2 regions of the Bordetella genomosp. 8 genome follow, and region 2 is predicted to be linked to the other one. Evidence: riboswitches for the same ligand, from Rfam matches in the RefSeq annotation. Region 2 holds a riboswitch; the other holds the start of a gene.

Region 1 (12,084 bases), 1.2 Mb from region 2:
ACCCACCTGGTGGCTCAGCAATGCGACCTGGACGTGGGCGATTTCATCTGGACGGGCGGCGATTGCCACATCTATAGCAATCATTTCGAGCAGGTCGAACTGCAGCTGTCGCGACAGCCGTATCCGTATCCCAGACTGAACATCAAGCGCAAGCCCGCGTCGATCTTCGAGTACGAATACGAAGACCTGGAAGTGGTCGACTACCAGAGCCATCCGCATATCAAGGGGGCGGTGGCGGTATGAACGTGGCAGATGCGGGTGCCGCGGGCAGCGGACCCCGGCTGACCCTGGTGGTGGCGTATGCGCGCAACCGAGTGATCGGCCGCGACAACGGCCTGCCGTGGAAGCTGCCGGGCGACCTGGCGCATTTCAAGCGGACGACGCTGGGCCACCCCATCGTGATGGGTCGCAAGACCTGGGAATCCCTGGGGCGGCCCCTGCCGGGGCGCAGCAATATCGTCATCAGCCGGACGCCCGGCTATGCCGCCGACGGCGCCATCGTGGTGCCCGATATCGAGGCTGCCCTGCGCGCGGCCGCCGACACGGATGAAGTCTTCATCATCGGCGGGGCGCAGATCTTCGGCGCGGTGCTGGACCATGCGGAACGCATCGTCGCCACCGAGATCCATGCCGACATCGACGGCGACGCCTGGTTTCCGCACCTGCCCGCGTTCCGCTGGCGCGAGGTATCGCGCCAGGCCCAGCCGGCCGAAAACGGCTATGCCTACGATTTCGTGGTGTATGAACGGGCCTGATCAGGGGCCTGATCGGGGGCCTGAACGGCCGTGTATCGCGCCGGACTGCCCGGCACCTGCGCGTCCAGGAAGCGCCACAGCCTTTCGTCGTCCGAATAGGCCACGTTCAGCCTGATCCACGGTATGTCGCGCTGCTCGGCGTCGAAATAGGAACCAGGCGCCAGCCAGATGCCATCGCGCAAGGCCCGTTGGGCCAGGGCGTTGGCGCCCGGCTCGCCGCCGTGGGGCAGGCGGGCCCATAGGAACAGTCCCGCGCGCGGCTCCGCGTGCACGGTCATGCCGAGCTCCGCAAGGCGGCGCGCCACGGTCTCGTGCGCCAGGGCCAGCCGCTCGCGCAGGCCGGCCACGTGCGCGCGATAGCGGCTGTCGCGCAAGGCCTCGTGCACGACGCGCTCCATGATTTCCGGCGATGTCAGTCCCACCGCCATCTTCGTGCGCGCCATGTCGCGCACGATATCGGGATGGGCGATCGCGTAGCCCACCCGTACGGAAGGACTGATGACCTTGGAATAGCCGCTCAGGTAGATGACCCGGCGCAGGCCGTCCAGGGCGGCCAGCACCGGCGCGACGCCCGGCGCCAGCTCGCGCGAGATGTCGTCCTCGATGACCCAGCAGTCGTGCTGCTCGGCGATGCGCAGTACCTGGTAAGCATTGGCCATGGTCAGGCTGGTACCGGTGGGATTCTGCAGCACGGTATTGACGATCATCGCGCGCGGGCGGTGCGCCTGGGCCGCGCGCTCGAGTTCGCCGATGTCCAGGCCGTCCACCGTGCGCGGCACCGCCACGGCGCGCAGGCCGGCCAGCCTGAGCAGCGCCAGCAGGTTGGCATAACAAGGTTGCTCGACGACCACCGCGTCGCCCGGTCGCAGCAGCGTGCGTATCGCGAGATCCAGGCCGTGGGTCACGCCCTGGGTCAGCAGCACCTGTCCGGTATCGACAGGCATGCCCAGGGACGCGGCATGCGTGGCGATCGCCTCGCGCAGCGGCACATAACCGTAAGGGTGTCCATAGCCGGCGATGCGCCCTCCCGGGACGCGCGCGACGTGACGCAGCCCCAGATGCAGGCCGGCTTCATTCAGCCATTCGCCCGGCAGCCAGCCGCAGCCGGACTTGACCGGGATGGAATGGTCGGCGAACACATCGGACAAGAGCCACTCGGCGCCGGGCGTGGGCGGCTTCCACGCCTGCGGCGCCGGCGCCGCCGCCGACGCTACCGCGGGCGCGCGCGCGGCGACCCGGTATCCGGAACCCGGGCGCGCCTGCAGCCATCCCTGCGCGACCAGGCGGCCATAGGCGCTGGCAACCGTAAAGGTGCTGACATCATAGGCGCGCGCGAATTCGCGCACCGAAGGCAGCGACATGCCGGGCGCCAGGGCGCGCGCTTCGATGGCGCGCACGACGGCGTCGATCAGTTGCTGCACCAGGGTGGGCGCTTGCGCGCGGTCGCGCAGGGGTCGGAAGTCCAGGAAGGGAAGATCAGCCATGAAGAAGCCTGTACAGTTGTCCAGAATTCACCTGTACGGCTGGTCATTTTTACACGGATTGTGTATTTGCAGGGCGGATCGGCAAGCCGAGAATGCCAGCTGATTCCCACGACGCCGGATTGCCGGCCCTTGGCCATGCCAGGGCCCGTGCCATCCACCCGGCGTCGACCTATCCAAATCCGGAGCCCACATGAACGCGCCGCATACGCCCACCGATATGTCCCATCTTTGGATGCCCTTCACTGCCAATCGGCAGTTCAAGGCCCATCCGCGCATGCTGGCATCGGCCAAGGGCATGTACTACACCTCGCTGGACGGCCGTCAGATCCTGGATGGCACGTCGGGACTGTGGTGCGTGAACGCCGGCCACTGCCGCGAAGAGATCACCGAGGCGATCTCGCGCCAGGCGGGCATCATGGATTACGCGCCCGGCTTCCAGCTGGGCCATCCCCTGGCCTTCCAGGCCGCCACCGCCGTGGCGGAGCTGATGCCGCAGGGCCTGGACCGTATCTTCTTCACCAATTCCGGCTCGGAATCGGTCGACACCGCGCTGAAGATCGCCCTGGCCTACCACCGCGCCCGTGGCGAAGGCCAGCGCACCCGCCTGATCGGCCGCGAGCGCGGCTATCACGGCGTGGGCTTCGGCGGGATTTCCGTGGGCGGCATTTCTCCCAATCGCAAGATCTTCTCGGGCGCCCTGCTCCCCGCGATCGATCATCTGCCCCATACGCACAACCTGGAGCAGAACGCGTTTTCCAAGGGCCAGCCCAACTGGGGCGCGCATCTGGCCGAGGAGCTGGAACGCATCCTGGCGCTGCATGATCCGTCGACCGTCGCCGCCGTCATCGTCGAACCGATGGCCGGATCCACCGGCGTGCTGGTGCCGCCCAAGGGCTATCTGGAAAAGCTGCGGGAGATCACCAGCAAACACGGCATCCTGCTGATTTTCGACGAAGTCATCACCGGCTACGGCCGCGTGGGCGCCGCCACCGCCAGCGAGTTCTTCGGCGTCACCCCCGACCTGATCACCATGGCCAAGGGCATCAGCAACGCCGCGGTGCCCTGCGGCGCGGTGGCGGTCCGGCGCGACGTGCATGACGCCATCGTCGAAAGCGGACCCGCCGGCATCGAGTTCTTCCACGGCTACACCTACTCGGCGCATCCGATGGCCTGCGCCGCGGTGCTGGCCACCCTGGACATCTACCGCCGCGACAATCTGTTCGCCCGCGCCCGCGAATTGGCGCCCGCCTTCGAAAAGGCCGCGCACGGATTGAAGGGCACGCAGCACGTCATCGACGTGCGCAACATCGGCCTGGTGGCGGGCGTCGAACTTTCGCCGCGCGCCGGCGCGCCCGGCGCCCGCGCGGCCGAGGCCTTCCAGCGCTGCTTCGACACCGGCCTGATGGTGCGCTATACCGGCGACACCCTGGCGGTCTCGCCGCCCCTGATCATCGACGAAAAACAGATCGAGCAAATCTTCCAGACCATAGGCTCGGTATTGAAGGAAATTGCCTGACCATGACCACTATTCCGCATTACATAAACGGCCAGCACTATGACGGCCGCAGCGGCCGCAACGGCGACGTGTTCAATCCGGCCCGTGGCGAAATCGCCGCCCGCGTACCGTTGGCCAGCGTGGAAGACGTGGACCTGGCGGTGACGGCGGCGCGCGAGGCCTTCCCTGCCTGGTCGGAAACCGCGCCGTTGAAGCGCGCGCGCATCCTGTTCAATTTCAAGGCCCTGCTGGACCAGCATCAGGACGAGCTCGCCGAACTCATCACCCGCGAACATGGCAAGGTGTTCTCGGACGCCAAGGGCGAAGTGATGCGCGGCATCGAAGTCGTCGAATTCGCCTGCGGCATTCCTCATCTGCTGAAGGGCCAGTACACCGAACAGATCGGCGGCGGCATCGACAACTGGAGCATGCGCCAGTCCCTGGGCGTGGTGGCCGGCATTACGCCGTTCAACTTCCCGATGATGGTGCCGGCCTGGATGTTCCCGGTGGCGATCGCCTGCGGCAACACCTTCGTGCTCAAGCCGTCGGAACGCGACCCGTCGGCTTCGGTACGCCTGGCCGAACTGCTGACGGAAGCAGGCCTGCCGCCCGGCGTGTTCAATGTCGTGCATGGCGACAAGCAGGCCGTGGACGCGCTGATCGCCCATCCGGACGTGCAGGCCCTGTCCTTCGTCGGCTCGACGCCGATCGCGCAGTACATCTACGCCCAGGGTACGGCGCGCGGCAAGCGCGTGCAGGCGCTGGGCGGCGCCAAGAACCATCTGGTGGTCATGCCGGACGCCGACATGGAACAGGTCACGGACGCGCTGATGGGCGCGGCCTACGGCTCGGCCGGCGAGCGCTGCATGGCCATTTCGGTGGCCGTGGCGGTCGGCGACATCGCCGACACGCTGGTGGAACGGCTGACGCCGCGCGTGCGTGCCCTGAAGGTGCTGGACGGGATGGATCCGCAGGCCGAGATGGGCCCGCTGGTGACCGCGCAGCATCGCAACAAGGTGCGTGGCTATATCGAAGACGGCATCGCCGCCGGCGCCAAGATGGTGGTGGACGGACGCGACCTTACCGTGCCGGGCAGCGAGAAGGGATTCTTCCTGGGCGGAACGCTGTTCGATCACGTCAAGCCGTCGATGAACATCTACCGCGAAGAGATCTTCGGACCGGTGCTGTGCGTGGTGCGCGTGCCCGACCTGGCGGCGGCCGTGAAGCTGATCAACGAACACGAGTTCGGCAACGGCGTGTCCTGCTTCACGTCCGATGGCGGCGTGGCACGGGCCTTCGCGCGGCAGATCCAGGTGGGGATGGTGGGCATCAACGTGCCGATTCCGGTGCCGATGGCCTGGCATTCGTTCGGCGGCTGGAAGCGGTCGCTGTTCGGCGACCATCATGCCTACGGCGAGGAAGGCGTCCGCTTCTATACGCGCTACAAGAGCGTGATGCAGCGCTGGCCGGACAGCATCGCCAAGGGCGCGGAATTCACGATGCCGGTGGCGAAGTAAAAAAGCCCGGCGCGCGAGCGCCGGGCTTTTTTACATCAGACGCGCCAGGTGACAAGGCGCATCAGGCGCATCAGGCGCATCAGGCGTACGCCTCGATGGGCAGGCAGGAGCACACCAGGTTGCGATCGCCATAGGCGTTGTCCACGCGCGCCACCGGCGGCCAGTACTTGCCGTCCTTCAGCGACTCCAGCGGATAGGCAGCCTCGCGCCGCGTGTAGTCGTGATGCCATTCGTCGGCCATCAGCGTGGCCGCCGTATGGGGAGCGTTCTTCAGCACGTTGTCGTCCCGATCCCGCTCGCCACGTTCGATCAACGCGATCTCCTGGCGTATGGCGATCATGGCGTCCACGAAGCGATCCAGTTCGGCCAGGCCTTCGGATTCCGTGGGCTCCACCATCAGCGTGCCCGCCACCGGGAAGCTCATGGTGGGCGCATGGAAACCGTAGTCGATCAGGCGCTTGGCGATGTCTTCCGCCGACACGCCGCTGCTGTCCTTCAGCGGCCGCACATCGAGTATGCATTCGTGCGCGACGCGGCCATTGCGGCCGCAATACAGCACGGGGTAGTGCTCGCGCAGGCGATGGGCGATGTAGTTGGCGTTCAGGATGGCCACTTCGGTGGCCCGCAGCAGGCCTTCGGCGCCCATCAGCGCGATGTAGATATACGGAATCGGCAGGATGCCGGCCGAGCCGAAGGGCGCCGCCGACACCGGACCGACCTTGGCGCCTTCCGGCAGCCTGCCGGCCGCATCGACCACGCCGGGCAGGTAGGGCGCCAGGTGCCCGCGCACCGCGACGGGGCCCACGCCGGGACCGCCGCCGCCGTGCGGAATGCAGAAGGTCTTGTGCAGGTTCAGGTGCGACACGTCGGAGCCGAACTTGCCCGGCTTGGCCAGCCCCACCATCGCGTTCATGTTGGCGCCGTCCATGTACACCTGGCCGCCGGCCTGGTGCACGATGTCGCAGATCTCCGTCACGGCTTCCTCGAAGACGCCGTGGGTCGAAGGATACGTGATCATCAGCGCCGACAGGCGATCGCCGACCTGCGCCACCTTGGCGCGCAGGTCCGCGACATCGACGTTGCCGTTCGAATCGGAGGCCACGACCACCACCTGCATGCCGGCCAGCTGGGCCGACGCGGGGTTGGTGCCGTGCGCCGACGAAGGTATCAGGCAGACGTTGCGCTGGTGCTGGCCATTCGCCTCGTGGTACGCGCGGATCGCCAGCAGGCCGGCGTACTCGCCCTGGGCGCCGGAATTCGGCTGCAGGCTGACGGCGTCGTAGCCGGTGATTTCGCACAGCGCGGCCGACAGCCTGTCGATCAACTGGCGATAGCCGGCGGTTTGCGCGGCGGGCGCGAAGGGATGCATGTTCGCGAATTCCGGCCAGGTGATGGGGATCATCTCGGCCGTCGCGTTCAGTTTCATGGTGCACGACCCCAGCGGGATCATGCTGCGGTCGAGCGCCAGGTCCTTGTCCGCCAGCTTGCGCAGGTAGCGCAGCATGTCGGTTTCCGATTGCACGCTGGAGAACACCGGATGCGCCAGGATGTCGCCCTGGCGCGCCACGGCGGACGGGATGCCGGCGGCTGCGCGCCGGTCCAGCGCATCGATATCGATCGCGGTGGCGGCCTTGCCCGATCCGCTGGCGAATACGCCGGCCAGTTGCGCCAGGTCGGCGTCGGTGACGGTCTCGTCCAGCGACACTGCCACGTGCTCGCCGTCCACCGCGCGCAGGTTGATGCTCACCGCGTCGGCGGCCGCCAGGACCGCCGCGGTAGCGGATCCCGTGCGCACCTGCAGCGTATCGAAGAACGTGTCGTTGACGACCTTGACGCCAAGCTGGTCGAGGGCCGTGCGCAGGATGGCCGTGGCGCGCTGGACGCGTTCGGCGATGCGACGGATGCCGGCGGGACCGTGCCAGACGGCATACATGCCGGCCATCACCGCCAGCAGCACCTGCGCCGTGCAGATGTTGGACGTGGCCTTTTCACGGCGGATATGTTGCTCGCGCGTCTGCAGCGCCAGGCGCAGCGCGTGGTTGCCCTGCGCGTCCTTGGAAACGCCGACCAGGCGGCCCGGCATGTTGCGCTTGTAGGCGTCCTTGCAGGCCATGAAGCCGGCGTGCGGGCCGCCGAAACCGAAGGGCACGCCGAAACGCTGCGCCGATCCCACGGCGATGTCGGCGCCCCAGGCACCCGGCGGCGCCAGCAAGGCCAACGCCAGCAGGTCGGTGGCGCAAGCCACCACGGCGCCGCGCGCGTGCGCGGTTTCGGCCAGGGCGCGGTAGTCGTCCACGCCACCCAGGCTGCGCGGGTACTGGAGCAGCACGCCGAAGCAATCCGGCAGGCCGGCGGTTTCGTCGCCGACGACGATCTCGATATCCAGGCCTTCGGCGCGGGTGCGCACGACCTCGATGGTCTGCGGATGGCAGTGGCCCGAAACGAAGAACACATTGCTGGAGGACTTCGCGCCACGGCGCGCCAGCGTCATGGCCTCGGCCGCCGCCGTGCCTTCGTCCAGCAGCGATGCGTTGGCGATGTCCAGGCCGGTCAGGTCCGCGACCATGGTCTGGTAGTTGAGCAGGGCTTCCAGGCGGCCCTGCGAGATCTCCGGCTGGTAAGGCGTATAGGCCGTGTACCAGGCGGGATTTTCGAGGATGTTGCGCAGGATGACGTTGGGCGTGTGCGTGCCGTAATAACCCTGCCCGATATAGCTGCGGTAGACCTGGTTGCCGCGCGCGATGTCGCGCAGCTCGGCCAGCACGTCCGGTTCGCTGCGCGCCGGCGGCAGCGCCAGCGGCGCCTTGGTGCGGATGGCCGGCGGCACCACCTGGCCGATCAGGTCTTCCAGGCTGTCCGCGCCCAGCGCGCGCAGCATGGCGGCCTGGTCGGCGTCGGACGGCCCGATGTGGCGGGGAATGAAATCGGTATGCGTGTCGAGGGGGCGCGACATGGTTTCTCTTGAAAAGTGGCCTTACAGGGCTTCGTAGCCGGAAGCGTCCAGCAGCTTGTCCAGATCGGCGGGATTGTCCGGCTTGATCTTGAAAATCCAGGCGGTATAGGCGCCGCCGTTGATCTGCGCGGGATCGGCTTCCAGCGCGTCGTTGAAGGCGACGATTTCGCCCGCGACCGGCGCATAGATGTCCGACGCGGCCTTGACCGACTCCACCACGCCGGCCGTATCGCCGGCGGCCAGCTTGGCGCCAACCTTGACGTCGCCGACGAAAACGAGATCGCCCAGTTGTTCCTGGGCCTGGTCGGTGATGCCGACGACGAACACGTCGCCTTCGGCTTTCACCCATTCATGCGATTCGGTGTATTTGCGATCGGTGGGCAGGCTCATGGAAGCAGCTCCTAAGAATTCAAAAACCGTATGGAGGATGGATGGAGAAGTAATGCGCGCCCCGCCCATGCGGCACGCGCCGGCATGGGCATCGCCAGTTTACGGTTGTTCGACGGCTTTGCCGTTGCGGACGAATGGCAATTTGCACACGGTGGCCGGCACCCATTTGCCCCGGATGTCCACTTCGACCGCATCGCCCGGCTTGACGTCCAGCGGCATGCGCGCGAAAGCGATCGACACGCCCAGCGTGGGCGACATCGTGCCGCTGGTGATTTCGCCGGCGCCGTGGGCCGTGCGCACCGCCATGTGGGCGCGCATGACGCCGCGCTCGTTCAGCTTCAGGCCCAGGAAGGCCGCCGGCGTGCCGAACTGCTCGATGGCCGCGCGGCCGATGAAGGCGCGGGCGGGATCCTTCAGGGACACGGTCCAGGTCAGCCCGGCCTGAGCGGGCTGGATCATTTCGTCCATGTCCTGGCCGTACAGGTTCATGCCGGCCTCCAGCCGCAGCGTGTCGCGCGCGCCCAGGCCGCAGGGACGCACGCCCTGCGCCGCGAGGTCCTGCCACAAGGCAGCGACTTCCGTGGCGGGCAGCACGATTTCGAAGCCGTCCTCGCCGGTATAACCGGTGCGCGCCACCAGGGTGTCCGTACCGAATTGCGCGGCCGTGAAAGGCGTCAGCCCTTCCGTATCGGCCTTCCAGGCCGGGCGCGCGGCCCAGACCTTGGCGCGCGCATTCGGCCCCTGCACGGCGACCATGGACAGATCCCGGCGCGGCGCGATCGAGACGGCGAGGCGGGAGGCGATCGCGATGCGTTGCATCCAGGCGACGTCCTTGTCGGCGGTGCCGGCATTGACCACGACGCGCCAGCGGTCGGCGGCGAAGAAATACACGATCAGGTCGTCGATGACGCCGCCTTCCGGATTCAGCATGCAGCTGTACAGCGCCTTGCCGGGCGTGGCCGTCAGCCTGGCGACGTCGTTGGCGATCAGGCGGCGCAGGAAGGCCATGGCGTCGGCGCCCGTGACGTCGACGTTGAGCATGTGCGAAACGTCGAACATGCCGGCGTCCTGGCGGACCGCGTGGTGCTCTTCCAGCTGCGAGCCATAAGCCAGCGGCATATTCCACCCGCCGAAGTCGACCATGCGCGCGCCGGCATCGATATGGGCTTGCGCCAAGGGGGTGTTCTTCAGGGAATGCGACATGGAAAAGGCTCCGGACAGCAGCGGTGGGCGGGTTGAAACGCTTCCGCCCCTCTGTCCTTTTGCCTGAGAGTTGCCCCGCGCATATGGAAAATGGCGGGTTTGCACCTTCGGCGTCCGGGCGCACCGCTCGACGGGTGGCCGGATCTCTCCAGAGCGCTGTGTTCACCCGGGGCGCCGATGCGGCGCGGCCTGGGCAAGGCATGCTGCGGTATGGGTTGCCTGAGCGATTCCGGGCGAATTGCGCCTTCGGCGGCGGCGCGCCGGGGCGTGCCGCTCTCTCCCGCACGATGCGTGACAGCGTGGCGAAGGATACAACTCAGGCCAGGGCGGTGTCCAGCAGCATCATCAGCACGAAGCCCAGCATCAGCCCGCCGGTGGCGAAGACCTCGTGCCCCTTGCGGTGCGATTCGGGGATGATCTCGTGGCTGATGACGAAGAGCATCGCGCCGGCGGCGAAGCCCAGGCCCCAGGGCAGCAGCACGGTCGACCACGCCATCACGGCGGCGCCGGCCAACGCGCCTATCGGTTCTATCAGGCCCGACACCATGCCCAGGACCACGGCAAACGTGCGCCCGTAGCCCGCCGCCAGCAGGGCAACGGCGACGACCAGGCCTTCCGGCACGTCCTGGATGGCGATGCCCGTGGCCAGCGCGCCGGCGCGCATGGGATCGGTCCCGCCGAATCCCACGCCTATCGCCAGGCCTTCCGGCAGGTTGTGCAGCATGACGGCGAAGATGAACAGCCAGGTGCGCTTGAGCATCCGTGCGTCATGTCCTTCCTTGCCCTTGATGAAATGCTCATGCGGTACGCAGCGCTCCAGCCAAAGCAAGGCTGCCCCGCCCAGCAGGATGGCCGCGCCCACGGTCATGCCGGCGCCCCACGGGCCGGCGCCGAGCTCGCGCGCGGCCTCGATGCCCGGCGCCACAAGGGAAAATGCGCTTGCCGCCAGCATCACGCCGGCGCCGAAACCGAACATCGTGTCCTGCACCCGTTCGGACAGCCGCTGGGAGAACATCACCGGCAGCGTGCCGGCGGCCGTGGCGCCGGCGGCGATCAGGCCGCCCAGCCAGGCGTCGGCGATCTGGGGATGGCTATCTTCCAGCGCCAGCCATATCCCCCAGGCGCCCAGCGCGGCAAGCAAGGGGACGACAACCATCAAGGCCTTGCCGGCGCCGGCATCGGCCAGCGAACGTATGTGCGTATTCATGTTGCGTCCCTTTTCGGTCGGTGCGCGTCCTTTTCACCCGCACGGCGCACGCGTGATGCGCAAGAGAGCAAAAATCGCGCCGCTGCCGGCGCGTCAGAGCGCCCTGCCGCAGGCAACGCCGGAGGCCCAGGCCCACTGGAAGTTGTAGCCGCCCAGCCAGCCGGTGACATCCACCGCCTCACCGATGAAATAGAGCCCCGGCACGGCGCGGGCCTGCATGCTCTTCTGGTCCAGCCCGCGCGTATCCACGCCCCCGCGCATGACTTCCGCCTTTTTATAACCGGCGGTGCCGGTGGGCACCAGGGTCCAGGCATGGATGTTCCGCGCCAGTTCGCGCAGCGCCTTGTCCGGAATATCCGCCAGCCGGGCGCCGGCCAGCGGCTGGCCACGCGCGTCCACGACCCCATGCAGCCACTGCTCGGCCAGCCTGCGCGGCCACAATGCCGACAGCGCCGTGCCGAGCTGCTGGCGCCCGCCGGACTTGGCTTCGATCAGTTCGCGCGCCAGGTCGCGGCCGCTGGCCAGATCCAATGTGATGGCTTCCCCGGGGTTCCAGTAGCTGGAGATCTGCAGGATGCCCGGACCCGACAGGCCACGGTGGGTGAACAGGATGTCTTCAAGGAATTCGCCCTGCCCGCTGCGCACGTCGGCTTCCAGGGCGACGCCGGACAAGGCGGCGAAAGGCGACCATAGCGCGGCGTCGAAGGTCAGCGGCACCAGCGCGGGGCGCGGCTCGACGACCTTCAGGCCGAACTGCCGCGCCACCTTCAAGGCGTAATCGGTGGCGCCGAGCTGCGGGATCGCCATGCCGCCGGTGGCCAGGACCACCCTGGCGGCGCGCAGCAGGCCGTGGCCGGCGGTGCGCAATTCGAAGCCGGCATCCGCCGCGCGGGCGATCTCCGCCACCGTGCACGGCATGCGCCACTGCACCTGGCCGGCGTCGCACTCGGCGCGCAGCACGTCGATGATGGACTCGCTGGAATCGTCGCAAAACAGCTGGCCGCGGTGCTTCTCGTGCCAGGACACGCGGTGGCGGCGCAGCAGGTCCAGGAAATCCCGCGGTCCGTAGCCGGCCAGCGC
Region 2 (12,084 bases):
GGCCGACGCCTTATGGCGAGGCATTGATCGCGCATGCCCAGCGCATCGACGCGCAACTGGAGCGCGCCAGCGGCGACATGGCCGCGCTGCGGCAGGGCGGCGGCGGCCGCGTGGTGATAGGGGCGTCGGGGGCATCGGCGTCGGACACCGTGCCGCTGGCCGTCATGCGGCTGCTGGAGCGCATGCCGCAGGCACGCGTGAAGCTGGTCGAATCGACCATGGACCATCTGCTGACGCAGCTGGCCCAGGGCGAACTGGACATCGTCGTCGGCCGCTCAGCGCCCGAACATCACGATCCGGCCATCCTGTCCGAATCCTTGTACCTGGAGCCCGTGCATATGGTGGCGCGGCCCCGGCATCCCGTGTTCGGCAAGGCGCGCATCACGTGGGAAGACCTGATGGCCTACCGCTGGATCGTATGGCCGAAGGGCACGCCGATACGCAATGCCCTGGACACGGCACTGACGGCCGCCGGCAAGTCCATGCCGGCGGACCATGTGGAATCGAATTCGGTCACCATCAACCTGACCCTGGTCAGCAGCAGCGACCTGATCGGCGTGGCATCGCATCGCGCGGCGCTGCGGTTTTCGCAGATGAACGCCATGCGCATACTGCCCTTGCGCCTGTCCGGTTTCGGCGCCGTCGCGATGTACTGGCGCCAGGAAACCTTCCAGCCCGCCGCGGTGGAAACCGCGCTGGACAGCCTGCGCGCGGTCGTGGCGGAACAGCAGGGGTAGAGGCGGCGATCGCCGCGACGCGCGCCCTGGGGCGCGGTGCGACGATCGCGGCACCCCTGCCGGCTCAGTTCGCTGTGATGTGGGCTTTCTCCACCACGGTCTTGTAGCGGACCAGTTCTTCCTGGGTGTACTTGCCCAGCTGTTCCGGACCCATGAAGTCGGCTTCCGCGCCTTGTTCCGCGGCTTTCTTGCGGAATTCGTCGGTCTTCATGATCTTCTCGATCTCGCCCGACAGCTTGCCGATCACCTCCTTGGGCGTGCCGGCGGGCGCGTACATGGCGAACCAGGACGAGACGAGCAGGTCGGGGTAGCCGGCTTCCGCCGCCGTCGGGACATTGGGCAGGGATTCGAGCCGCGACTTGCCGGTCACCGCCAGGGGCTGCAGCTTGCCCGCGGCGATCTGTCCCAGCAGCGGCGGCGGCGTCGTGATGGTCATGTCGACGGAGCCGCTGAGCAGATCGGCCAGCGCGGGGCCGGTGCCCTTGTACGGGATGTGGGTCGTCTTGATGCCCGCCATCTGGTTCAGCAATTCGGTGGCGACCTGCTGCAGAGAACCGTTGCCTGACGATGCGTAGTTCAGTTCGCCGGGATGGGCCTTGGCGTAGTCCACCAGTTCTTTCATCGTCTTGATCGGCAAGGTTGGCCGCACCACCACCACTTGCGGCGCCGACAGGATGTTTGCCACGGGTGCGAACGACTTGATGGGATCCCAATTCAGGCCCTGGGTGATCAGCGGCGTGATGACCTGGTAGCCGGAATACTGCAATAGCAGGGTGTAGCCGTCGGGCGCGGCGCGGCTGACCGCCTGCGCCGCGATGCTGCCCGAGGCCCCGGGCTTGTTTTCCACGACGACCGATTGTCCCAGGGCCTTGGCCAGCGGCTGCGCGATCAGGCGGGCCGCGATGTCGGTGGTGCCGCCGGGCGCGGCGGAGACGATCAGCGTGATCGGCCGGTCGGGATAGGCGGCGTGCGCCGCCATCGGACCGAAGGCGAGCGCGCAGAGTCCGGCGGCAAGCAGCAGGCGGCGCAGGGGCCGGACGGTATTCGAGCTTTTCATGTTCATGTCTCCGTTCGTTGTTATGCGGTTGGTCGGCAGGCGGTGCCTTGCCGTGGGGACTGCGGGTTCCTGGGAGCAGGCCGCGCGTGGCGGCCTGCCCGCGGTCAGGCGATAACTCAGGCGATAACTCAGGCAAAACCTCAGGCAATGACGCCGGCGGCTCGCAGCGCCGCCAGGCGCTGCTCGTCCACGCCTATCTCGCGCAGCACGACGTCGGTGTCCTCGCCCAGCGTGGGCGCGCGCTCGCGGACTTCTCCAGGATTGCCAGAGAGCAGCGGGAACACCGCCGGCATCTCGACCGCGATACCGCTGGCCGACTCGACGGTGACGATGGCCTTGCGGGCGCGGTAATGCGGGTCTTCGGCGATATCGGCGATGCTGTAGATGCGTCCCGCCGGCACCCCCGCCTCGCGCATCGACGCCAGTACCTGATCGATGGTGCGGACCTGCGTCCACGCGCCGATGGCCTGGTCGATCTCCGCCACGCGTGCGACCCGTCCGTCGTTGCGGGCCAATGCCGGGTCGCGCGCCAGGTCCTCGCGGCCGATGCGCGACATCAATCGCGTATAGATGCCGTCGCCGTTGCCGGCGATCAGGACGTAGCCGTCCTGGCAGGGATAGGCGTTGGATGGCGCGATGCCGGGCAGCGCCGCGCCGGCGGGTTCGCGCACGGCGCCGAATACCGAGTATTCGGGCAGCAGGCTTTCGGTCAGGTTGAAGATGCTTTCGTACAAGGCCGCGTCGATCACCTGGCCGGTGCCGCCGCGCGCGTCGCGTTCGTACAAGGCCAGCAGCACGCCCAGCGCGCCGTGCAGGCCGGCGATGGTGTCGCCCAGCGACAGGCCGGCGCGCACGGGCGCACGTCCGGGTTCGCCGTTCAGGTAGCGCAGTCCCGCCATGGCCTCGCCAATGGCGGCAAAGCCAGGTTCACCGGCCCTGGGGCCGGTCTGGCCGTAGCCTGAAATGCGCAGCATGATCAACCGGGGATTCAGCGCGTGCAGGGCTTCCCACGACAGACCCCATTTTTCCATCGTGCCCGGGCGGAAATTCTCGATCAGCACGTCGGCTTCGGCGGCCAGCGTGCGGACCAGGTCCTGGCCTTCCGCCTGGCGCAAGTCGACGCAGACGGATTGCTTGTTGCGCGATTGCGCTTCCCACCACACGGACGTGCCTTCATGCAGCATGCGCCACTTGCGCAGCGGGTCGCCGACGCCCGGCGGTTCGATCTTGATCACCTGCGCGCCGAAGTCGGCCAGGGTTTTCGCGGCGAAGGGGCCGGCGATGAGCTGGCCCAGTTCCAGCACGCGGATGCCCGCGAGTATTTGTCGTGTCATGTCTCCCCCTGCGGTTGGCTGCCAGGGACGGACAGTGTGCCGCAGGCCGGTCGGCGAGGGGAATGACGCATCCGGCTAAGGGGGTTTCCGGAAACGCGAAAGGCGGGCATGCGGGAATACGGGCATGCGGGCGGCCGGGGCCGCGTTGCGGCAAACCCGGCGTCGATGTGGTGGGGACGTTCAGGCCGCCGTGACCGCCAGGCCGCGCTGCACGCCCGGGCGCGCCAAGGCACGGTCCAGCCACGCCTGCACGTTACGAAAGCGGTCGAAATCGACCACCTCGCGGGCTTCATAGAACCCGATCAGGTTGCGGACCCACCCGATCAACGAAATGTCGGCGATGCTGTAGTCCGCGCCCATCACCCAGTCCCGGCCCGCGAGCCGCTGGTCCAGTACGCCCAGCAGCCGTGCCGATTCGGCTGCATAGCGATCGCGCGGCCGCTTGTCCTCATAAGCCTTGCCGGCGAACTTGTGGAAAAAGCCGAGCTGTCCGAACATGGGCCCGACGCCGCCCATCTGCCACATCAGCCACTGGATGGTTTCGTAGCGCGTGTGCGGATCGGTGGAAAGAAACTGCCCCGACTTGTCGGCAAGATAGATCAGGATGGCGCCCGATTCGAACAGGGCCAGCGGCCGCCCGTCGGGGCCGTCCGGATCGTAGATGGCCGGAATCTTGCCATTGGGATTGAGCGAGAGAAAGGCCGGATCGTGGTTGTCGTTCGCCATGATGTCGATGCGATGCGGCTCGTAGGGCAGCCCCGTTTCCTCCAGCATGATGCCGACCTTCACGCCGTTGGGCGTGGGCAGGGAAAAGAGCTGCAGCCGGTCCGGGTGCAGCGCCGGCCAGCGTTTGAATATCGGATGATCGAGCATCACGGCGTTCCTCCAGGGTGTGTCGACGCACGTGCATGATATTCGCATCTGTGCAGGCCGCGTCGGGGAGCGCCGCGACATCGGCAACGCCGATCTTGTGCGGCGGGCTGCATTGGTGCTAATGTCCGGACGTTCTCGATCGTGGCACGGAAGAGATCGGTCATCACGACGACGCCGACGGAGCAACCGCCCCGGAAACTCTCAGGCAAAAGGACCGTGCGACGGGGAACATCTGGAGAGAGGCGCTGATCGCGCCCACCGAAGGGGAGCTTCGCCAAGGATGTACCAGGCGCGGGCGCAAACTCTCAGGTACATGGACAGATGGGGCATGGCGCCGGCCAACCGGCCGGCTATGTCGACCTCCACTGGACCATGTCATGCCACGCATCGCCATCATCGGCGCCGGAATCACCGGCGTCACGACCGCTTACGCCCTTGTCCGCCGCGGCCATGCGGTGACCGTATTCGAGCGCGGCCGCTATGCCGCCATGGACACTTCCTTCGCGAACGGCGGCCAGCTGTCGGCCAGCAACGCCGAAGTCTGGAACAGCCGTGCCACCATCCTGAAAGGCTTGCGATGGATGTTCACGCGCGATGCGCCACTGTTGCTCAATCCGCTGCCCAGCTGGCACAAATACACCTGGATCGCGGAATTCCTGCGACAGATACCCAGATATCGCGCCAATACGCTGGAAACGGTGCGGCTGGCGATCGCCGCGCGCGAGCATCTGTTCGAGATCGCCAGGCGCGAAGGGATAGATTTCGATCTGGAACGGCGCGGCATCCTGCACGTCTACGGGAGCAAGGAGGAGTTCGAGCGCGCGGCGGCGACGAACGCCCTGCTCCGGGAAGGCGGGCTGGAGCGCGATCCGGTCACGCCGGAAGAAATCCAGGCCATCGAGCCGGCGCTGCGGGGGCGTTTCCATGGCGGCTTTTTCACGCCATCCGACTCCACCGGCGATATCCATAAATTCACGCGCGGTCTGGCGGAGGCCTGCGCGCGGCAAGGGGTGGCGTTCCGCTACGACGCTGCCGTGAGCGCGCTCCGGCGCCTTGGCGCCAGTGGCGGGTCTGGCATCGCCATGGACTTCAGCCAGGGCGATGAAGTCGACACGGAAGCCTTCGACGCCGTCGTGGTGTGCGCGGGCGTCGCGAGCCGCCAGTTCGCCGCCATGGCTGGCGACCGCGTGAACATCTATCCGGTCAAGGGCTACTCCATCACCGTCTGCCTGGACGATGCGGAAAGCCAGGCGTCCGCGCCCTGGGTCAGCCTGCTCGACGACGCCGCCAAGATCGTCACCAGCCGGCTGGGGCGGGACCGATTTCGTGTGGCCGGCACGGCGGAGTTGAACGGGTACAACCGGGATATCCGGGCCGACCGCATCGCGCCGCTGGTGAATTGGACCCGCCGACATTTTCCCGGCGCTTCGACGGCGCGGGTGATCCCGTGGGCGGGGCTGCGTCCCATGCTTCCCAGCATGTTGCCCCGGGTCGGGCGCGGCCGGTCTCCGGGCGTGTTCTACAACACGGGGCACGGCCACTTGGGTTGGACCTTGAGCGCGGCAACGGCCGAGGCAGTGGCCGACGCGGTGACGCTTCCGCGCTAGTTCGCCGCGCGCAATTGCGTCAGCAGCATGCGCGCCGCCTGAGTGAGTGTGTCCACATCGCGCACGGCCAATAGCAGCCAGCGCCGCGTCCAGTCGTCGGTGAGTGGAATCAGCTTCAACTGCATCGACCGCGCATGCGGCTCTGCCGCGATGCGCGGCAGCACGCCGATGCCGCGCGTTGCGACCACCATGCGGCAGATCGCGTCGAAGCTGCGGACCTGGATGCGCAGTTTCATGGGCATATCCAGCCGCGTGCATTCCTGCGCCAGCAGGCTGGCCAGCGACGTGCTGGGCGGCAGGCTGACGTAGTCATACTCCAGCGTTTCCGCGAATGCGACGCTGGCGCGCGTGGCCAGCGGGTGGCTGTCGGGCACCACGAGCATGAGCTCGTCGCGCCGATAGGGGAAAGTCTGCAGCCCCGCTTCCGGCGTGCGTTCGCCGAAGATGCCGATGTCGGCGCGGTTCTCCGCCACGGCGGCGACGATGTCGCTGCTGTTCTGTTCTTCCAGGTCGATGCGGACGGCCGGATGTTCCGTCATGAACCGCGACAGGTCGTCAGGGAGGAACTGCGTGATCGACGACGTATTGGCCGCGATCCGAACCTGACCGCGCACGCCTTGCGCGTAATCGGACAGCGTGCCCGCCATCTGGTCGACTTCCTGCAGGATGCGTGTCGCGTGGGCCAGGCAGGCCTGGCCCGCATCGGTCAACTCCACGCCGGCCGCCTTGCGGAACAGCAGCGGCGAACCCAGCGCGGCTTCCAGATCGGAAATCCGCTTGCTGGCCGCGCCCACCGCCAGCCGCGACTGCCGCGCGCCCGCCGATATGCTGCCCAGCCGCGCCACCGAGACGAAGAGCGCCAGCGTCACCAGATCGATACGGGCCAGATTCATTCAATGCTCCACGTTCGCCGCAAAGATTGGGTGCTCCCCGACCCAGGACGCCGCGGATCCGGGTCCCCCGGTCCGCCGGCGTCGCCCCCTTGAGGGGGAAGCGCGTAGCGCTTCGGGGGTGGGGCCCTCCTTCCGCAAAAAACAGGTGCCCCCGACCCGGGACGCCGCGGATCCGGGTCCCCCGGTCCGCTGGCGTCGCCCCCCTTGAGGGGGGAAGCGCGCAGCGCTTCGGGGGGTGGGCTACCTACCCCCTCTACTCCAGTTCTTCGATAACTCCACCGCCTGTCCCCAGCGGCGCAGCCGTGCTTCGCGCTGGTCGGCCGACCAGGTGGGCTCGAAGCGCCGTTCCGCCTGCCATTGGGCGGCGAAGGCGTCCATGTCTTTCCAGAACCCGACCGCCAGCCCCGCCAGTCCCGCGGCGCCGCGTGCCGTCGATTCGGATACGCGCGGCCGCACCACCGGCACGCCCAGGAGATCCGCCTGCATCTGCATCAGCAGGTCGTTGCGCGCCGCGCCGCCATCCACGCGCAGCTCGGAAAGCGCTATCCCGCAGTCCGCCGTCATCGCCGTCATCAGTTCGGCGCTTTGCAGGGCGATGGCTTCCAGCGTCGCGCGCGCCACATGGGCGCGCGTCGTTCCGCGCGTCAGGCCCACCAGGGTGCCACGCGCATAGGGATCCCAATGCGGCGCCCCCAGCCCTGCGAACGCCGGCACCAGGAAGACATCGTCGGTATCGGCGACGCTGCCGGCCAGCGCTTCCACGTCTTCCGAACGCTGGATGATGCCCAGACCGTCGCGCAGCCACTGCACCGCCGCGCCGGCGACGAACACGCCGCCTTCCAGCATGAAGGTGGGCGTCCATGCGGGTCCGCCGCCGCTGAACACCTGCGCGTCGGCGGTGTCTTCTTCCGGCCGCGGCAGCCCCCAGCCCACCGTCGACAGCAGCCGGTTGCGCGACACCACCGGCTTGTCGCCGACGTTCATCAGCATGAAGCAACCCGTGCCGTAGGTATTCTTCGCCATGCCGGGCTCGAAGCAGGCCTGCCCGAAGGTCGCGGCCTGCTGGTCGCCCGCCACCCCGGCGATCGGTATCGCCCCGCCGAACCATTGCGGCAGCGTCTCTGCCACCACCGCGCTGCTGGGCGCCACGCCGGGCAGCACCGAACGCGGGATATCCAGGCATTGCAGCAGCTCGTCGCTCCAGTCCTGCTTGTGGATGTCGAACAGCAGCGTGCGCGATGCGTTGGTGCAATCGGTGCTGTGCACCTTGCCGCCGGTCAGTTGCCAGATCAGCCAGGTATCGATGGTGCCGAAAGCCACTTCGCCGCGTTCGGCGGCGGCGCGCGCGCCCGGCACGTTGTCCAGCAGCCAGGCCAGCTTGGTGCCGGCGAAATAGGCGTCCAGCACCAGCCCCGTGCGTTCCTGCAGGAAGTCGGCGCGGCCTTCAGCGCGCATGCGGTCGCAGGCGTCCGCCGTGCGGCGGTCCTGCCAGACGATGGCGTGGGCCAGCGGGCGGCCGGTCGCGCGGTCCCAGATCAGCGTGGTTTCGCGCTGGTTCGTAATGCCGATGGCCGCGATGTCGGCCGCGGTCGCGCCGGCGTTGTGCAGGGCTTCGCGGGCGACTTCCAACTGGCTGCGCCAGATCTCGTTGGCGTCGTGTTCGACCCAGCCGGGGTGCGGGTAATACTGGCGGAATTCGCGCTGGCCCATGCCGCGCGCGCGGCCTTCGCCATCGAAAACGATGGCGCGCGAACTGGTCGTGCCCTGGTCCAGGGCAAGAATGTATTCATTCTTCATCGCTGGTCTGCACCTTGCGTCCGTTCAGTTGATTGCCCGCCGCCGGATCCAGCCGCCGGAAAGAGAAGAAGGAAGCGGCGCACAGCAGCCCGATCACCAGGAAGCCGGCCACGATGTCGGTCACGGTGGCGCGCTCCGAGCCGCGCAGCGCCATGCTGACGTTCAGCGTGACCGCCGCCACGCCCACCCCCAGGCTGACGCCCAGCTGCTGCGCCATGGCGGCAAAGCTGCTGGCGCGGCTCATCTTGTCGGGCCCGATATCCGCATAGGTCAGCGTATTGACCCCGGTGAACTGCAGCGAACGGAAGAAGCCGCCGATCAGCAGCACCAGGATGATCAGCCAGGACGGCGTGCTGGGCTGGAACAGCGCGCAGACGCAGATGAAGGCGCCTGTCAGCACCGCGTTCACCGTCAACACCTGGCGAAAGCCGAAGCGGCGCACGATGGGCGTGGCCACGAACTTCATCAGCAGGGCGCCGGCGGCGCTGGCGAAGGTGATCATGCCGGCCGCGAAGGGCGACAGCCCGAAGCCCACCTGCAGCAGCATGGCCAGCAGGAAGGGCGTGGCCCCCACCGAAAAGCGGCAGAGATTGCCCGCCAGCGTGGAAATGGCGAAAGTGGGGATGCGCATCAGCGACAGGTCGATGATGGGGTGGGCCACCCGGCGGGAATGGTGCACGTACCAGAACCCGCTGACCAGGCCGATGGCCACCACGCCCAGTGCCTCGATGGAGGCGTCCCGGCCGGCGGCCTCGAAGCCGCTGACCAGCGTGGCCATGCTGATACCGCTGAGCAGGAAGCCCAGCCAGTCCAGGCGCGGCACGCCTTTTTCGCGGACTTCCTTGATGTAGCGCATGATCAGCGCGATGCCCAGTATCCCCATGGGCACATTGATCAGGAAGATCCAGTGCCAGGAGGCATAGGTCACCAGGAAACCGCCCAGCGGCGGCCCGATGACCGGGCCCAGCAGGGCGGGAATGGACAGGAAGGACATGGCCTTCAGCAGATCTTCCTTCGGCACGGTGCGCAACAGGATGATCCGCCCCACAGGCACCATCATGGCGCCCGCCACCCCCTGCGCGATCCGCGACAGGACCAGCTGCGTGACCGTCTGCGACAGCGCGCAGGCCACCGAGCTGAGGGTGAACAGGGCGATGGCGGCGATGAAGACGCGGCGGGCGCCGAAGCGGTCGGCGGCCCAGCCGCTGACCGGGACGAAAACCGCGGCGGCCAGCAGGTAGGACGTGATCGCCACGTTCAAGGCGACCGGCGTTGAATCCAGGGACGCCGCCATCGCCGGCAGGGCGGTGGCGACCACGGTCGCGTCCAGCATCTGCATGAACAGGGCGCAACCAACGATGAAGGGAATCATTTTTGCCGCCCGCAGGGCGGCGGGATCGGCGAGTGGGGGGACTGAGGCCAGCGTTTTCGTGGACATGTCGGAGGGGAGCGGCGGGGTGCCGGACCATTGTAACGCCGTGCTTTCGGCCGCCCTTGAAGTAAACTGGCGGCTGACGCAACTCCCTGACGCACGGTGCCATGGCCAATAACTACGAGTCGGAAATCACCCGTTTCCTGAAGGACTACAAAAAGCAGCATCCCGATGTGGAAAAGCGGCAGCGGGAAGGCCGTGGCCTGCTGTGGGACAAGCCCCAGGATCCGGAACTGCTCGAAGGCTTCCGCGCCGCGCGTGTCCCGCAACGGCCATACGTCTATCAAAACGACTGAGCGGCTGCCCCCCTCTTATGTCGCAGAACGCCTCGGTACCGGGCAAGGACCTGGCTGCGCTGGTGGAGCCCCCGGTGGATAGCACGCCCGACACGGTCGATAGCGTGGCGTTCGCGCGGCTGTATGGCGAACCGCTGTTCCAGCTGCCGCAGGACCTGTACATCCCGCCCGACGCGCTGGAAATCTTCCTGGAGGCCTTCGAAGGCCCGCTGGATCTCCTGCTCTACCTGATCCGCAAGCAGAACTTCAACGTGCTGGACATCCCCATGGCGGATGTCACCCGGCAGTACCTGTCGTACGTCGAACAGATACGCCTGCACAACCTGGAGCTGGCCGCCGAATACCTGCTGATGGCGGCCATGCTGATCGAGATCAAGTCGCGCATGCTGCTGCCGGTCAAGAAGAGCGATACCGGCGAAGAAGTCGAAGACCCGCGCGCCGAACTCGTGCGGCGCCTGCTGGAATACGAACAGATGAAGCTGGCCGCGCAGAAACTGGACGCGCTGCCGCAACTGGGCCGCGACTTCCAGCGCGCGCAGGCCGTCGCCGACCTCAGCGTCGAACGCGCCATGCCCGACGTGTCGCCGGAAGACCTGCGCCAGGCCTGGGCCGACATCATGAAGCGCGCACGGCTGAACGCGCACCACCACATCACGCGCGAGCAGCTGTCCGTGCGCGATCACATGACGCACATCCTGCGCCGCCTGAGCGACGTGCGGTTCATGGAGTTCGGCGAAATGTTCATGGAGCGCATCGACGAAGGCGCCCCTGCCGCCGTGGTCGTGGTGCATTTCATCGCCATGCTCGAACTGGCGCGCGAATCCTTGCTGGAAATCACACAGGCCGAGCCGTACGCGCCCATATACGTGCGCCTGGCCTACACCAGCGTGGCGGCCGAAGCGGCCTGATACCGGCGCGCCGCGCACGGCGCAGCCATTCCCGGAGACATTCTTGAAAGTCGTACACACCATCCAGGAGCTGCGCGATCACCTGCGCGGGCAGAACCGGGTTTCCTTCGTTCCCACGATGGGCAATCTGCACGAAGGCCACCTGGCCCTGATGAAGCTGGCGCGCCAGCACGGTGACCCTGTCGTGGCCAGTATTTTCGTCAATCGCCTGCAGTTCGGGCCCGCGGAAGACTTCGATCGCTATCCCCGCACGCTGGCCGAGGACGTCGAAAAGCTGGAACGCGAACGCGATGTCTATGTGCTGTTCGCACCCGACGAGCGTGAAATGTATCCGGAGCCGCAGAATTACCGGGTGCGCCCGCCGGATGACCTGGGCGATATCCTGGAAGGCGAATTCCGGCCCGGCTTCTTCACCGGCGTCTGCACGGTGGTCCTGAAGCTGTTTTCCTGCGTGCAGCCGCGCGTGGCGGTGTTCGGCAAGAAGGACTACCAGCAGTTGATGATCGTGCGGGCCATGTGCCGCCAATTCCAGCTGCCCGTGGAGGTGGTGGCACACGAGACCGTGCGCGCGGCGGACGGCCTGGCGCTGTCTTCGCGCAATCGCTACCTGACCGATGCCGAGCGCGCGGAAGCCCCGGCCCTCTACCAGCAGCTGCAGCAGGTGCAACGGCAACTCGCCGCCGGCCAGCACGATGCCGCCGCCCTGGAAGCGGAAGCCGTGGCCGCCCTGGCCGGGCGGGGATGGCAGGTGGATTACATCTCGGTGCGCCGGCGCCGCGATCTCAAGGCGCCGGATGCGGCCGATATGGCCGCCGGCGAGCCGCTGGTGGTATTGGCCGCGGCCAAGCTGGGCGCGACCCGCCTGATCGACAACCTGGAGCTCTAGGACGCCATCTGTTCTGGTCGGGTGGCGAAATTGTCACCCTGTCAGAACTGACAGCTTTCGGCCCGCGGGCATCCATGCAAGACTACCGGCCTACCCACCATCAGGGAGGCCAGCATGAATCACCCGCGGGGGTGCGCAGGGAATCGAGCGGTGGCGCTGACGCCCCGGGAGCGCGATATCGCGACGTATCTCGTCACCGGCAAATCCAACAAATACATCGCCATCGAGCTGAATATTTCATCGCGGACGGCCGAGGCCCACCGG

Evidence for each region. A riboswitch is a leader RNA that binds a small molecule or an ion and turns the genes downstream of it on or off. The one in region 2 is predicted to bind glycine.
Region 1: it holds a riboswitch for glycine, as region 2 does, so the genes downstream of both, gcvT (glycine cleavage system aminomethyltransferase GcvT) here and CAL12_RS25165 (D-amino acid dehydrogenase) in region 2, are expected to answer to the same signal.

What each region holds. Positions count from the first base shown of each region.
Region 1 is NZ_CP021108.1:580,112-592,195, reverse strand. It holds gene CAL12_RS02685 (thymidylate synthase) at 1-243, shown strand, start outside; gene CAL12_RS02680 (dihydrofolate reductase) at 240-755, shown strand; gene CAL12_RS02675 (aminotransferase-like domain-containing protein) at 725-2,239, opposite strand; gene CAL12_RS02670 (aspartate aminotransferase family protein) at 2,430-3,755, shown strand; gene CAL12_RS02665 (CoA-acylating methylmalonate-semialdehyde dehydrogenase) at 3,758-5,251, shown strand; gene gcvP (aminomethyl-transferring glycine dehydrogenase) at 5,331-8,204, opposite strand; gene gcvH (glycine cleavage system protein GcvH) at 8,226-8,594, opposite strand; gene gcvT (glycine cleavage system aminomethyltransferase GcvT) at 8,694-9,797, opposite strand; glycine riboswitch at 9,839-9,959, opposite strand; glycine riboswitch at 9,994-10,090, opposite strand; gene CAL12_RS02645 (ZIP family metal transporter) at 10,114-11,004, opposite strand; gene CAL12_RS02640 (NAD(P)/FAD-dependent oxidoreductase) at 11,098-12,084, opposite strand, start outside.
Region 2 is NZ_CP021108.1:5,562,011-5,574,094, reverse strand. It holds gene CAL12_RS25185 (LysR family transcriptional regulator) at 1-737, shown strand, start outside; gene CAL12_RS25180 (Bug family tripartite tricarboxylate transporter substrate binding protein) at 802-1,794, opposite strand; gene CAL12_RS25175 (CaiB/BaiF CoA transferase family protein) at 1,935-3,128, opposite strand; gene CAL12_RS25170 (glutathione S-transferase N-terminal domain-containing protein) at 3,309-4,004, opposite strand; glycine riboswitch at 4,139-4,228, shown strand; glycine riboswitch at 4,231-4,325, shown strand; gene CAL12_RS25165 (D-amino acid dehydrogenase) at 4,379-5,608, shown strand; gene CAL12_RS25160 (LysR family transcriptional regulator) at 5,605-6,501, opposite strand; gene glpK (glycerol kinase GlpK) at 6,742-8,298, opposite strand; gene CAL12_RS25150 (DHA2 family efflux MFS transporter permease subunit) at 8,288-9,670, opposite strand; gene CAL12_RS25145 (DUF3460 family protein) at 9,838-10,026, shown strand; gene CAL12_RS25140 (segregation and condensation protein A) at 10,044-10,934, shown strand; gene panC (pantoate--beta-alanine ligase) at 10,978-11,820, shown strand; gene CAL12_RS25130 (response regulator transcription factor) at 11,971-12,084, shown strand, end outside.